3 regions of the Cellulomonas sp. CW35 genome follow, and region 1 is predicted to be linked to each of the others. Evidence: predicted binding sites of a transcription regulator. Region 1 holds the regulator's gene; each other region holds the start of a gene.
The links. Region 1 encodes HspR, which represses chaperone genes until heat shock. Its sites were predicted from a motif close to AAGTTGAGTCNNNNNGACTCAACTT; they were not measured.
Positions count from the first base shown of each region.

Region 2: a site for HspR is predicted at 1,576-1,600, ahead of ACT17Q_RS02335 (ATP-dependent Clp protease ATP-binding subunit). Genes of this name have one in related genera too.
Region 3: a site for HspR is predicted at 2,384-2,408, ahead of clpB (ATP-dependent chaperone ClpB). Genes of this name have one in related genera too.

Region 1 is NZ_CP199000.1:370,163-374,438, reverse strand. Features, by position in the region: gene ACT17Q_RS01755 (FGGY-family carbohydrate kinase) at 1-1,246, opposite strand, end outside; gene ACT17Q_RS01750 (heat shock protein transcriptional repressor HspR) at 1,388-1,798, opposite strand; gene ACT17Q_RS01745 (DnaJ C-terminal domain-containing protein) at 1,914-2,885, opposite strand; gene ACT17Q_RS01740 (nucleotide exchange factor GrpE) at 2,923-3,555, opposite strand; gene dnaK (molecular chaperone DnaK) at 3,552-4,276, opposite strand, start outside.
Region 2 is NZ_CP199000.1:484,945-489,220, forward strand. Features, by position in the region: gene ACT17Q_RS02320 (hypothetical protein) at 1-573, shown strand, start outside; gene ACT17Q_RS02325 (hypothetical protein) at 570-890, shown strand; partial or broken gene ACT17Q_RS02330 (MMPL family transporter) at 952-1,284, opposite strand; gene ACT17Q_RS02335 (ATP-dependent Clp protease ATP-binding subunit) at 1,830-4,276, shown strand, end outside.
Region 3 is NZ_CP199000.1:3,229,308-3,233,583, forward strand. Features, by position in the region: gene clpB (ATP-dependent chaperone ClpB) at 1-2,324, opposite strand, end outside; gene ACT17Q_RS14715 (hypothetical protein) at 2,445-3,029, opposite strand; gene ACT17Q_RS14720 (histidine phosphatase family protein) at 3,227-3,898, shown strand; gene ACT17Q_RS14725 (alpha/beta hydrolase) at 3,991-4,276, shown strand, end outside.

The DNA of each region.
Region 1 (4,276 bases):
CGAGCGCGGGGGCGGGGGCGACGAGCCCGGCGCGCTCGGCGGCCAGGAGCGCCGCACCGGCGGCGACCGCCTCCTCGTCGGCGACGACGTCCACCGGCACCGGGGTGCACCAACGCTTGAGCGCCGCCCACGCGGGGTTCGCCGTGACGGGCCGGCCCAGCGCGAGCACTCGCGTCGGCGGGGCGCCCGCGAGCGCGGCCTGCGCGTCGAGCATCCACCGCGCGTGCAGCACCGCGCCGAGCAGCACGCCACGCACCGCCGCGACCGGGTCGTCCGGCACACGCCCGACCGCCCGCAGGGTCGCCGCCGCGTCGGGCGCCGGGGTCTGCCTCCCGTGCACGTAGGGCAGCACGACGAACGACGCGGCCTCGCCGTCCGCGGGAGCCGCGTCCGGTGCCCCGGTCAGCTGCGCGACGAGCGCGTCGTCGAGCGTCGAGGCGCGCTCGAGCAGCCGCGCACGCTCGTCGTCGGGCGCGACCTGCGCGAGCCACGCCGCCACCGCCCCGCCGGCGCTCGACGACCCCGCCACCAGTGCCATGGCGTACCGGCTGGGCGCCCCGGGCGACCTGCCGACGGCGTTCGACACCGAGCTGCTCGCCGAGGTCGGGCTCGCGCCCCGCCACCTGCCGCGCGTGCTGCGGCCGGGCGAGACCGTCCCGCTGCGCACGGGACCCCTCACCGACGCGGGGCTCCTCGCGGGCACGCCCGTGCGGCCTGCGAGCGTGTGGTCGGTGACCAGGTGCCCGGTCAGCCCGAGCACCACGAGGTCCGCGGCGCCGACCCAGCGACCGTCACCGTGCAACGGCCCGGCACCGGGCCCGCCGGCCGCGCCCATCCGCGCGTCTGCCTCGTCGCGCAGCCACGCCCACGTCGCGAGAGGCACCTTCGCCGAGGACCGCACACCCGTGGCGGCGAAGAGCGCGGTGCGCCCGAGCCGGGCCGCGAGCTCGTCGGCCTGCCGGCCCGCGCGGTGCCCGTCCCAGCGCAGCCAGTCGCCGCGCGGCTCGTCGTCGGGACCCACGGGCACGCCCGTCTCCGCCATCGACGCGACCCCCACCGCAGCGGGTGCCGGGGCGTCCGGCGCGGCCCCGAGCACCCGGCGCGTGAGCTCCGCGACGACGCGCAGGAGGTCGCCCGGTGCGGGCGTGGGCGCCGACGCGACCGCGAGCGTGCGCGCCACGTCGACGTCGACGAGCGCGACCTTGGTGTGCGTCGTCCCGACGTCGACCCCCAGCGCGGTGCTCACCCACCCATCCTGCCGCCCCACCCACCCCCTCCCCGGCCGAGCGCGCACGTCCCGGACCGAGTGCGCACGTCTTGCGCGCGCACTCGCGCACGACCGTGCGCGCTCGGCGAGGGGATGGGCCGGGTCGGGCGGTATTGGGGGTCAGCGGGTGGGGCGCCAGAGGACGACCGCGGAGGTCGACGCCGTGATCGCGCGCGGGGGTTGCGCGACGCGCGGGGAGCGGGGTGGGCGCCTCGTCGCGACCACGTCGCCGCGCGGGTCGGCCGTGAAGACGCGACGCCCGGGCTCGACGAAGGAGCGCAGGTAGTCGACCTGCCGCTCGAGCCGCAGCACCTGCGCCTCGAGCTCGAGGATCCGCTTGATGCCGGCCAGGTTGATGCCCTCGTCCTGCGAGAGCCGCTGCACCTCGCGCAGGGTCGCGACGTCGCGCAGCGAGTACCGGCGCCCGCGCCCGGCGGTGCGCCGCGGCGAGACCAGCCCGAGCCGGTCGTACTGCCGCAGCGTCTGGGGGTGCATGCCCGCGAGCTCGGCGGCCCGCGAGATCACGAACATGGGCGTGTCCTCGTTCACCGCCCACCCCCCGTCCGCCGAGTGCGCACGCCCGCGCCCGAGTGCGCACGACCGGCGTGCGCACTCGGGGCGGGACGTGCGCGCTCGGCGGTGTGGGTCATGCGCGCGCCTGCTCCATGAGGGACGCGCGCGGGTTCTCGCCGCTGGTCGCGATGCCGAACGCCTGGACGGCCTCGCGGGCCGCGTCGGACAGGCGCTGGGGCACGACGACCTGCACGGTCACCATGAGGTCACCGTCGGACTTCGCCGAGCCGGACGCGCGCACGCCCTTGCCCTTGACGCGCAGCGTGCGCCCCGACGGCGTCCCGGCGGGCACCTTGACGCGCACGGTGTCGCCGTCGAGCGTCGGCACGTCGATCGTCGCGCCCAGCGCGGCCTCGTCGAACGCCACCGGCACGGTGACCTTGAGGTTGCGCCCGTCGAGCGTGAACACCGGGTGCGGCGCGACGTGCACGGTCACGACGAGGTCGCCTGCGGGCGCCCCGGGCTCACCGGGCCGCCCCTTGCCACGCAGCCGGATCTTCTGCCCGTCGCGCACCCCGGACGGGATGCGGGCGTTGACGGTGCGGCCGCCGACCTGCAACGACACGGTCGAGCCCTCGACGGCCTGCCGGAACGGCAGCTCGACGGCCGCCGCGAGGTCCGCACCCGGCTGCGGTCCGCGCTGGAACCCGCCACCGAACATGCCCCCGAGGATGTCCTCGAAGCCACCCGCACCGCCGCTCGAGTAGCGGACGCGGGTGTTGCCCCCGCCGCCGCCCCCGAACATGCCGCCCAGGATGTCCTCGAACCCACCGCCGCCACCGCGGCCGCCTGCCGTGAAGCGCGCACCGCCGGCCATCGCGCGCAGCTGGTCGTACTGCTGGCGCTGCTCGGGGTCGGACAGCACCGAGTACGCCTCGCCGATGTCCTTGAACTGCGCCTCGGCCTTCGCGTCACCCGGGTTGTGGTCCGGGTGCTTCTCCCGCGCGAGCTTGCGGTACGCCTTCTTGATCGTGGCCGCGTCGGCGTCCTTGGGGACGCCGAGGACCGAGTAGAAGTCCTTCTCGAGCCAGTCCTGCCCGGTCACGGCGCCTCCCTCCTCGTGATGTCGTGCGTGCTCGTCGTCAGGCCTCCGGGTCCACCACCGCGACGCGTGCCGCGCGCAGCACCCGGTCCTTGGTCCGGTAGCCCGGCTGCAGGACCATCTGCACGGTCGACGTCGTCACATCGGCCGAGTGCGAGTGCATGAGCGCCTCGTGCACCGCCGGGTCGAACTCCTCGCCCGCGGCGCCGTACCGCTCGACGCCGAACCGCCCGAGGGTCGCCTCGAGCTTCTCGGCGATCGACGCGAACGGCCCCTCGGCGAGGTCACCGTGCTGGCGGGCCAGCTCGATGTCGTCGAGCACCGGGATGAGCGCCTCGGCGACCGCCGCGATACCGCGCTCGTGCGCGGCGAGCACCTCGGTCTTCGAGCGCTTCACGTACGCGTTGTACTGCTGCTCGAGGTTGTAGTGCGCCGCCTGGGCGCGCTGCAGCTCCTCGAGCCGCTCGTCGGCCAGCCGCTGCGCGTCCGACGCCTCGCCACCGCCGGCCGCGGCGGCCTCGGCCTCCGCGATCACGGCCTCCTCGGGCGTGGGCTCACGCACCTGGCCGGTCTCCGGGTCGATGCGGCGCTTGTCCGTGAACCGGGGCGCCTCGTTCTCGGGGGTGTCCCCCGGGCCCTGCTCGGGCCCGGGGGTCGTCGGCTGGTCCGTCACTTCTTGTCGTCCTCGTCGTCGACGATCTCGGCGTCGACCACGTCGTCGTCGGACGACGAGCCCGCGTCACCCGTCGGGGCGTCGGCCGGGGTCTCCGCCTGGGCCTGCGAGTAGATGGCCTCACCGATCTTCTGCGCGGACGTGGACAGCGCCGTCGTCGCGGACTTCACCGCGTCGGTGTCGGTGCCCTCGAGCGCCTTCTTCAGGTCGTCGACCTTCGACTGGACCTCGGTCTTGACGTCCTCGGACAGCTTGTCGGCGTTGTCGACGAGCAGCTTCTCCGTGGAGTAGACGAGCTGCTCGGCGCTGTTGCGCGCCTCGGCGTCCTCGCGGCGCTTCTTGTCCTCCGCCGCGTGCTCCTCGGCCTCGCGCACCATGCGCTCGATGTCCTCCTTGGGGAGGGCCGAGCCGCCGGTGATCGTCATCGACTGCTCCTTGCCCGTGCCGCGGTCCTTGGCGGACACGTGCACGATGCCGTTCGCGTCGATGTCGAACGTGACCTCGATCTGCGGCAGCCCGCGCGGCGCCGGCGCGATGCCGGTCAGCTCGAACGTGCCCAGCGGCTTGTTGTCCCGCGCGAACTCACGCTCGCCCTGGAACACCTGGATGAGCACCGACGGCTGGTTGTCCTCCGCGGTGGAGAAGATCTCCGAGCGCTTCGTCGGGATGGCCGTGTTGCGCTCGATGAGCTTGGTCATCACGCCCCCCTTGGTCTCGATGC
Region 2 (4,276 bases), 110 kb from region 1:
GTTGGACTCGCTCTGCCCAGCGCGAGCGTGGCCGCCGACGAAGTCGCTTGGAGCGCCGATGCCGCGAGCAGCACAGAGGAGTCGCCGACAATCGGCGCTGGCGGCGCCGAGCCTAGTTCCGCAACATCCGATCTCGACGCGGACACCGGCTCCGACGTGATCTCCATCCGGATCGGAGGAGAGGCGGACGCGGGTGGGCCGCTCATCAAGATCGGCTTCATCGTGTGCAACCTGTGGTCCGACAAGCCCCACTACTCGAACGGGGCCGGTGGAGTCATCTACAAGGTCCGCGGTGAGTGCAAGAAGTACGGCGTCGGTCTCGAGAACGTCGTCAAGGTGCATATGAACGGGACCTTGACCAAGGACGGTGTCGTGCGTGCGACGAGGTATGGAACATTCAGCATCAAGACGGATGGCACGAAGCACACCTGGTACGTGCCGCTCATGAACTCGGGCGGCTCGGGGTGCGGTACCTGGAAGGGGAGGAACGTGGTCACGAGCACGGTCCCCTCAGGTATCGCGCCGGACGGGGTTGTCTTCTCGAGTACGAGGTCGGGGTGTTTGCGGGGATGATCGAGAGTCTCTCGTCTGTTCTGGGACGGCTGCCCGAGGGGCGGGTCGCCGATGTCCATCCCACCTACTTCGTGACGTTCCTGACAGGACCGGTCGAGGGCGAGCTGGCGGACATCGACACCGAGGCCACGTACGTGGTCGAGGGTGCGCGCGACGTGACGGCGGTGGTCGCCTGGGCGCAGGCTCACCTCCCGGAGCGGCTGCTGCTCGCAGAGGTGAGCGTGCAGGCGTACGACGGGCCGGACCGTGCCCAGGTCTGGTCGCTGCAGCCTGACACGCCCTGGGCGCGCGAGGTCGGGCCGGACTACACGCACTGAGGACGGACCCGCCCCCGCGCCACGGGTCGCGTGGGCGGGGGCGGGACCGTTCTCGGGTGGGTCAGGCGACCGGTTCGGGCACCCGCTCCGCGACCACCGCGGGCTCCGGTTCGGGCCGGCGGGCCAGGCGGCTCGGCCACCACATGCGCGGGCCGATGTCGAGGTTCAGGGCCGTGACGAGCACCGAGCGGACGACGAGCGTGTCGAGCAGCACGCCGAACGCGACGGCGAACCCGATCTCCGCGAACCCGACCGCGGGGAGCGTGCCGAGCGTCGCGAACGTGCCCGCGAGCACCAGCCCGGCCGACGTGATCACGCCACCGGTCGCGGCGAGGCCGATGAGCGTGCCGCGGCGGTGCCCGACGCGCTGCACCTCCTCACGCACGCGCGTCATGGAAAGAGTTGAAGGAAGTACCGACCGACGTCCCCGGCGGAGTCCTCCGTAGCCGGTCCGTCAAGACCTGCTGGGCGAACCGGCGGTGTGGTCATGTCCTGGTCCGCACCTGTCGCGGCCGTGGGTGCGGGGGATGCGGGCCGCCTTGTCGGACTTGGGGGCAAGGTCGATGGGGCCAAGGTGCGTGCGTCACTCGCTGTAGGCGTGCTCGGCGACGGCTCCGCAGGCGTCGAGGTGCAGGCGGCGAGAGCGAGGGTCGCGAGGAGGATCGTCAGCGCGGCGCGCGTACGGGACATGACCGCAAAGTACTCAACTCGGACATGCGGCGGGTGGGATCGTCCGCCTGGTTGTGGACAACTGTCCTCGTGGGGTCGTCCTCCCGGGACGCAGCGGGGCGGCGTGGGCTTTCACGCCTGCGGCGAACACGGGCCTATCGGCCAGGGTGCCGCCGTTAGCATCGAACAACGCCGCATCGTCGTCGGCCCCTGGCGCTCCCCACCGAAGCCGGGTCAGGGCGACGAGCACGCCGCTCGTGAGGAGTGCACATGTTCGAGAGATTCACGGACCGAGCCCGTCGCGTGGTCGTCCTCGCCCAGGAAGAGGCGCGGATGCTCAACCACAACTACATCGGCACCGAGCACATCCTCCTGGGCCTGATCCACGAGGGTGAGGGTGTCGCGGCCAAGGCGCTCGAGTCGCTCGGGATCTCGCTGGAGGCCGTGCGCGCGCAGGTGCAGGAGATCATCGGCGAGGGCCAGCAGGCGCCCTCGGGCCACATCCCCTTCACGCCGCGCGCCAAGAAGGTGCTGGAGCTGTCGCTGCGCGAGGCGCTGCAGCTCGGCCACAACTACATCGGCACCGAGCACATCCTGCTCGGGCTCATCCGCGAGGGTGAGGGAGTCGCCGCCCAGGTGCTCAACAAGCTGGGCGCGGACCTCAACCGCGTGCGCCAGCAGGTGATCCAGCTCGTCTCCGGCTACCAGGGCAAGGAGCCCGTGGCCGCGGGCGGGCCGCAGGAGGGGCAGCCCTCGGGCTCGGCGGTGCTCGACCAGTTCGGGCGCAACCTGACGCAGGCCGCGCGCGACACCAAGCTCGACCCGGTGATCGGGCGCGAGAAGGAGATCGAGCGGGTCATGCAGGTGCTGTCCCGCCGCACCAAGAACAACCCGGTCCTGATCGGCGAGCCGGGCGTCGGCAAGACGGCGGTCGTCGAGGGTCTCGCGCAGGACATCGTGCGCGGTGACGTGCCCGAGACGCTCAAGGACAAGCAGCTGTACACGCTGGACCTGGGCGCGCTGGTGGCCGGCTCGCGCTACCGCGGTGACTTCGAGGAGCGCCTGAAGAAGGTGCTCAAGGAGATCCGCACGCGCGGCGACATCATCCTGTTCATCGACGAGATCCACACGCTCGTCGGCGCGGGCGCCGCCGAGGGTGCGATCGACGCCGCGTCCATCCTCAAGCCGATGCTCGCCCGTGGTGAGCTGCAGACGATCGGGGCCACAACGCTCGACGAGTACCGCAAGTACGTCGAGAAGGACCCGGCCCTGGAGCGCCGCTTCCAGCCGATCCAGGTCAGCGAGCCGAACCTGCAGCACGCGATCGAGATCCTCAAGGGTCTGCGTGACCGGTACGAGGCGCACCACCGCGTCTCGATCACGGACGGCGCGCTCGTCGCGGCCGCGACGCTCGCGGACCGCTACGTCAACGACCGGTACCTGCCGGACAAGGCGATCGACCTGGTCGACGAGGCGGGCGCGCGCCTGCGCATCCGCCGCATGACGGCCCCGCCGGAGCTGCGCGAGCTGGACGAGGAGATCGCCGCGACGCGTCGCGACAAGGAGTCGGCGATCGACGAGCAGGACTTCGAGAAGGCCGCGCGCCTGCGCGACCAGGAGAAGCAGCTCGGCCTCAAGCGCCAGGAGAAGGAGAAGGCCTGGAAGTCGGGCGACCTGGACGCGGTCGCGGAGGTCGACGAGGAGCTCATCGCCGAGGTGCTGGCGAACGCCACGGGCATCCCGGTGTTCAAGCTCACCGAGGAGGAGTCCAGCCGGCTGCTCCACATGGAGGAGAACCTGCACAAGCGGGTCGTCGGCCAGGACGCCGCCATCAAGGCGCTCTCGCAGGCCATCCGCCGCACGCGTGCGGGCCTCAAGGACCCGAAGCGTCCCGGTGGGTCGTTCATCTTCGCCGGACCCACGGGCGTCGGGAAGACCGAGCTCGCCAAGGCGCTCGCGGAGTTCCTGTTCGGTGACGAGGACGCGCTGATCCAGCTCGACATGTCCGAGTTCTCGGAGAAGCACACGGTCTCGCGACTGTTCGGCTCGCCCCCCGGGTACGTCGGGTACGACGAGGGTGGTCAGCTCACCGAGAAGGTGCGCCGCCGGCCGTTCTCCGTCGTGCTGTTCGACGAGGTCGAGAAGGCCCACGCGGACATCTTCAACTCGCTGCTGCAGATCCTCGAGGACGGTCGCCTGACCGACTCGCAGGGCCGCGTGGTCGACTTCAAGAACACCGTCATCATCATGACGACGAACCTCGGCACGCGGGACATCGCGAAGGGCGTCATGACCGGCTTCCAGGCCGGTGGCGAGCTCGCGACGGACTACGAGCGCATGAAGGCGAAGGTCAACGACGAGCTCAAGACGCACTTCCGTCCGGAGTTCCTCAACCGCGTCGACGACGTGGTGGTCTTCCCGCAGCTCTCGCAGCCGGAGATCTTCGCGATCGTGGACCTGATGATCGCCAAGCTCGACAAGCGCCTCAAGGACAAGGACATGGGCATCGAGATCACGCCCGCGGCCAAGAAGCTGCTGTCCGAGAAGGGCTACGACCCGGTCCTGGGTGCCCGCCCGCTGCGTCGCGCGATCCAGCGCGACATCGAGGACGCGCTGTCGGAGAAGATCCTGTTCGGCGAGCTCAAGTCCGGGCAGAAGGTCATCGTCGACGCGGTCGGCGAGGGTCTGCTCGGGGAGTTCACGTTCGAGGGCGTCGA
Region 3 (4,276 bases), 760 kb from region 1:
ATCTCCTCAAGGCTCAGCGGGTCGAACAGCACCACGTCGTCGAGCCGGTTGAGGAACTCCGGCTTGAACGCGGCACGCACCGCCCCCATCACCGCGTCCCGCTTCTCCGAGTCCGACGTCAGCGGGTCCACCAGGAACTGCGAGCCCAGGTTCGAGGTGAGGATGAGGATGACGTTGCGGAAGTCGACCGTGCGGCCCTGGCCGTCGGTCAGGCGGCCGTCGTCGAGCACCTGCAGCAGCACGTCGAACACCTCGGGGTGCGCCTTCTCGACCTCGTCGAGCAGGACGACCGAGTACGGGCGCCGCCGCACGGCCTCGGTGAGCTGGCCGCCCTCCTCGTAGCCGACGTACCCGGGAGGTGCACCGACGAGCCGCGCCACGGAGTGCTTCTCGGCGTACTCGGACATGTCGATGCGGACCATCGCGCGCTCGTCGTCGAACAGGAAGTCCGCGAGCGCCTTCGCGAGCTCGGTCTTCCCGACGCCCGTGGGGCCGAGGAACAGGAACGAGCCCGTGGGGCGGTCGGGGTCGCTGATGCCCGCGCGGGCGCGGCGCACCGCGTCGGAGACCGCGGCGACGGCCTTCTTCTGCCCGATCAGGCGCTCGCCGAGCACCTCCTCCATGCGCAGCAGCTTGGCGGTCTCGCCCTCGAGCATGCGGCCCGCGGGGATGCCCGTCCACGCCGAGACGACCTCGGCGATCTCGTCGGGGCCGACCTTCTCCGCGATCATCGGCGGTGCGTCGACCGTGTCCTGCTCGGCCTCCGTCGCCTCAGCGTCGGCGATCTGCCGCTGGAGCGTGGGGATCTCGCCGTACAGGATGCGCGCGGCCTTCTCCAGGTCGCCCTCGCGCTGGAGCCGCTCGGCGTCCGAGCGCAGCGCGTCCAGGCGCGCCTTGAGTTCGCCGACGAGGTTGTGGCCCGCCTTCTCCTTCTCCCAGCGCGCGTTGAGCGCCGCGAGCTCCTCGCGACGGTCCGCGAGGTCGGCGCGCAGCCGCTCGAGCCGGTCCAGCGACGCGGGGTCGTCGGACTCGGAGAGGACGACCTCCTCCATCTCGAGGCGCGTCACGGCGCGCTGCAGCTCGTCGATCTCGATGGGCGACGAGTCGAGCTCCATGCGCAGGCGCGACGCGGCCTCGTCGACGAGGTCGATCGCCTTGTCGGGGAGCTGGCGGCCCGTGATGTACCGGTCGGACAGCGCAGCGGCGGCGACGAGCGCCGCGTCGGAGATCGTCACCTTGTGGTGCGCCTCGTAGCGCTCCTTGAGCCCGCGCAGGATCGCGACGGTGTCCTCCACGGACGGTTCGCCGACGAACACCTGCTGGAACCGCCGCTCGAGCGCGGGGTCCTTCTCGATGTGCTCGCGGTACTCGTCGAGCGTGGTCGCGCCGACGAGCCGCAGCTCGCCGCGCGCGAGCATGGGCTTGAGCATGTTGCCCGCGTCCATCGCGCCCTCGCCGCCGGCACCCGCGCCGACGACCGTGTGCAGCTCGTCGATGAACGTCACGACCTGCCCGTCGGAGCCCTTGATCTCCTCGAGCACGGCCTTGAGCCGCTCCTCGAACTCTCCGCGGTACTTGGCGCCCGCGACCATCGAGGCGAGGTCGAGCGCGACGAGCTTCTTGCCGCGCAGGGACTCCGGCACGTCGCCCTCGACGATGCGCTGCGCGAGCCCCTCGACGACGGCGGTCTTGCCCACTCCGGGCTCGCCGATCAGCACGGGGTTGTTCTTGGTGCGGCGGGACAGCACCTGCACGACGCGCCGGATCTCCGAGTCACGTCCGATCACCGGGTCGAGCTTGCCCTCGGCCGCGCGCTGCGTGAGGTCCACGCCGTACTTCTCGAGGGCCTTGTAGGTGCCCTCCGGGTCGGGGCTGGTGACGCGCGCGTTCCCGCGCACGGTCGGCAGCGCGGCGAGCAGGGCGTCGCGCGACGCCCCGGCCGCGCGCAGCGCGTCGGCCACGCCGGACTGCCCGGCCGCCAGGCCGATGAGCAGGTGCTCGGTCGAGACGTAGTCGTCGCCGAGCGTGCGCGCCTCCGCGTTGGCGGCCTCGATGGCGGCGGCGGTCGCGCGCGACGCGCTGGGCTGCGCGACCGTCGAGCCCGACGACGAGGGCAGGTTGACGAGGATGCCGCGCACCGCACGGCCGAGGGCCCCGCGGTCGGCACCGACCGCGTCGAGCAGACCGTTGGCGACGCCGCCCTCCTGCTGGAGCAGCGCGTCGAGGATGTGTGCCGGCTCCAGCTGCGGGTTGCCGGCGGCGCTCGCGGACTGGATGGCGCTGCCGAGCGCCTCCTGCGAGCGGGTTGTGAGCTTGGCGTCCACGTGACCTCCCTGCGCGAGTCTCGCGCGTCGTCGATGCGTCTGCACATCCCAACGCGACAAAGTTGAGTGTATTCCGCTCAACTTGAGATCCGCTGCCCGAGCGCGGGCGACGTGCGCGGGTCAGCCGCCCGGGCCGGGGTCGTTGTCGGGAGCGCCGTCGCCCCCAGGCAGGTCGCCGCGCTCCACCGGCTCGCCCTCCGGGGGCGTGGGGAGCTCGGAGAAGAGGGTGGCGAGCTCGCCGTCGCGCGCCGGACGCACCGCAGCGCCCGCCGCGCGCAGGGTCGCGGTGTCCACGCCGTCGCCCTCGAGCAGCACGTGCACGCCGTCGGCCACCACCTCGCACGAGGCTCCCTCGCCGTCGTCCTCGAGCTGTGCGCAGGCCGGAGCCTGTCCGCCGGCTGCGCGGGACGTGCGCAGCAGCACCGTGCCGGCCGGGCTGACGTAGGCCGCGGACATGCCCTCGTCGCCCGAGACCCCGACGGACTGCACAGCGAGGTCGAACCCGTCGACGTCGGTCACGTAGACAAGGTCCCGCGCGATCCCCGCGTACTGCATCCGGGCCGCGACGTCCGCGCCGCCGGTCCCGGTGGTCCCGCCGCCGCCGCACGCGCCGAGCGCCAGCACGACGAGCGCCCCGACGAGCCCACCGGCGGCGGCCGCCGCACCCCTGCGGTCACGGTCGCGGCAGCCCCGAGCGCGGTTCATGCCTCGCACCGTACCGGCCGCCGCCCGCGCGCGGGCCGCCCGGCGGACGACGAGGCCCCGGCCCGGTCGTCGAACCCGGGCCGGGGCGTGGCCGCCGGGCAGCGCGGGACGTGCATCGAGCCGACACCTCGTCGTCGCCGCCCGGCAACCTCGCCGCCCTAGCGTCGAGCGCGACCGATGACGACGGAAGGGCGACGATGACCCTCACACTCACGCTCGTACGGCACGGGCGCACCCACTTCAACGCACGCCGCGTCCTGCAGGGCCGCTGCGACTCCCCGCTGACGCGCGACGGACGCCAGGGCGTCCGGACCACCGCCCGGCACCTGGCCGGCACCCCGTTCACGGCCGCCTGGTCCTCACCGTCCGGACGCGCCGTCTCGACCGCGGTCGAGCTCCTGCGCCACCACGAGGACGTGCGCCTGCGCACGCACGTGGACCTGCGCGAGTACCACTTCGGCGTGTACGAGCGCCGGCCCGAGCACACGCTCGACGCCGTCCAGCCCTGGCCCACGCTCGTCGAGCAGGTGCTCGCGGGCACGCACCCCGGGCTGCCGGGCGGCGAGCACGCGGCCGACTTCATGGGCCGCACGACCCGCGTGTTCGCGCGGCTCGTCGAGCAGCACCTCGGCACCGACGAGCACGTGCTCGTCGTCGGCCACGGCCTCGCGCTCGGCGCGTACCTCGCGACGCTCGCGCCCGTCGGCCTCGTCGCGCTGCCCAACGCGTCGGTCAGCACGGTCGAGGTCGACGACGACGGCACGGCCCGCATCGCGCGGCTGGCCGAGGACGTCGCCGCCCAGGGCGCGCTCGCGGCGCGCCCCGCGACGCCCGGTGCCACCCGCCCCGCGCTCGCGCCGGTCGCCTGACCCGTAGCGGGTGGACCTGCGCTCGCCTGGTGAGCGCAAGTCCACCCGTCAGCGCGTCGCGGCGCGTGCGGCGCGTGGGGCACGATGCGCAGATGAGCGACGGGGCCGCATGGGGTGACGAGCAGCCGGACGTGCTGGGTGGCGCGTGGGTCGCGCGGACGCTCGAGCTGCCGCCCGACGACGAGAGTGCGCGCGAGGGCGTCGACCCCGTCGCCACCCTCGTGCACCGACCACCGCGCCACCGGCGCGCGGTGCTGTACCTGCACGGGTTCGTCGACTACTTCTTCCACCCGCACGTCGCGGACGCGCTCGACGCCGCGGGCTGGGACCTGTACGGGCTCGACCTGCACGACTACGGCCGGTCCATCCGCGAGGGCC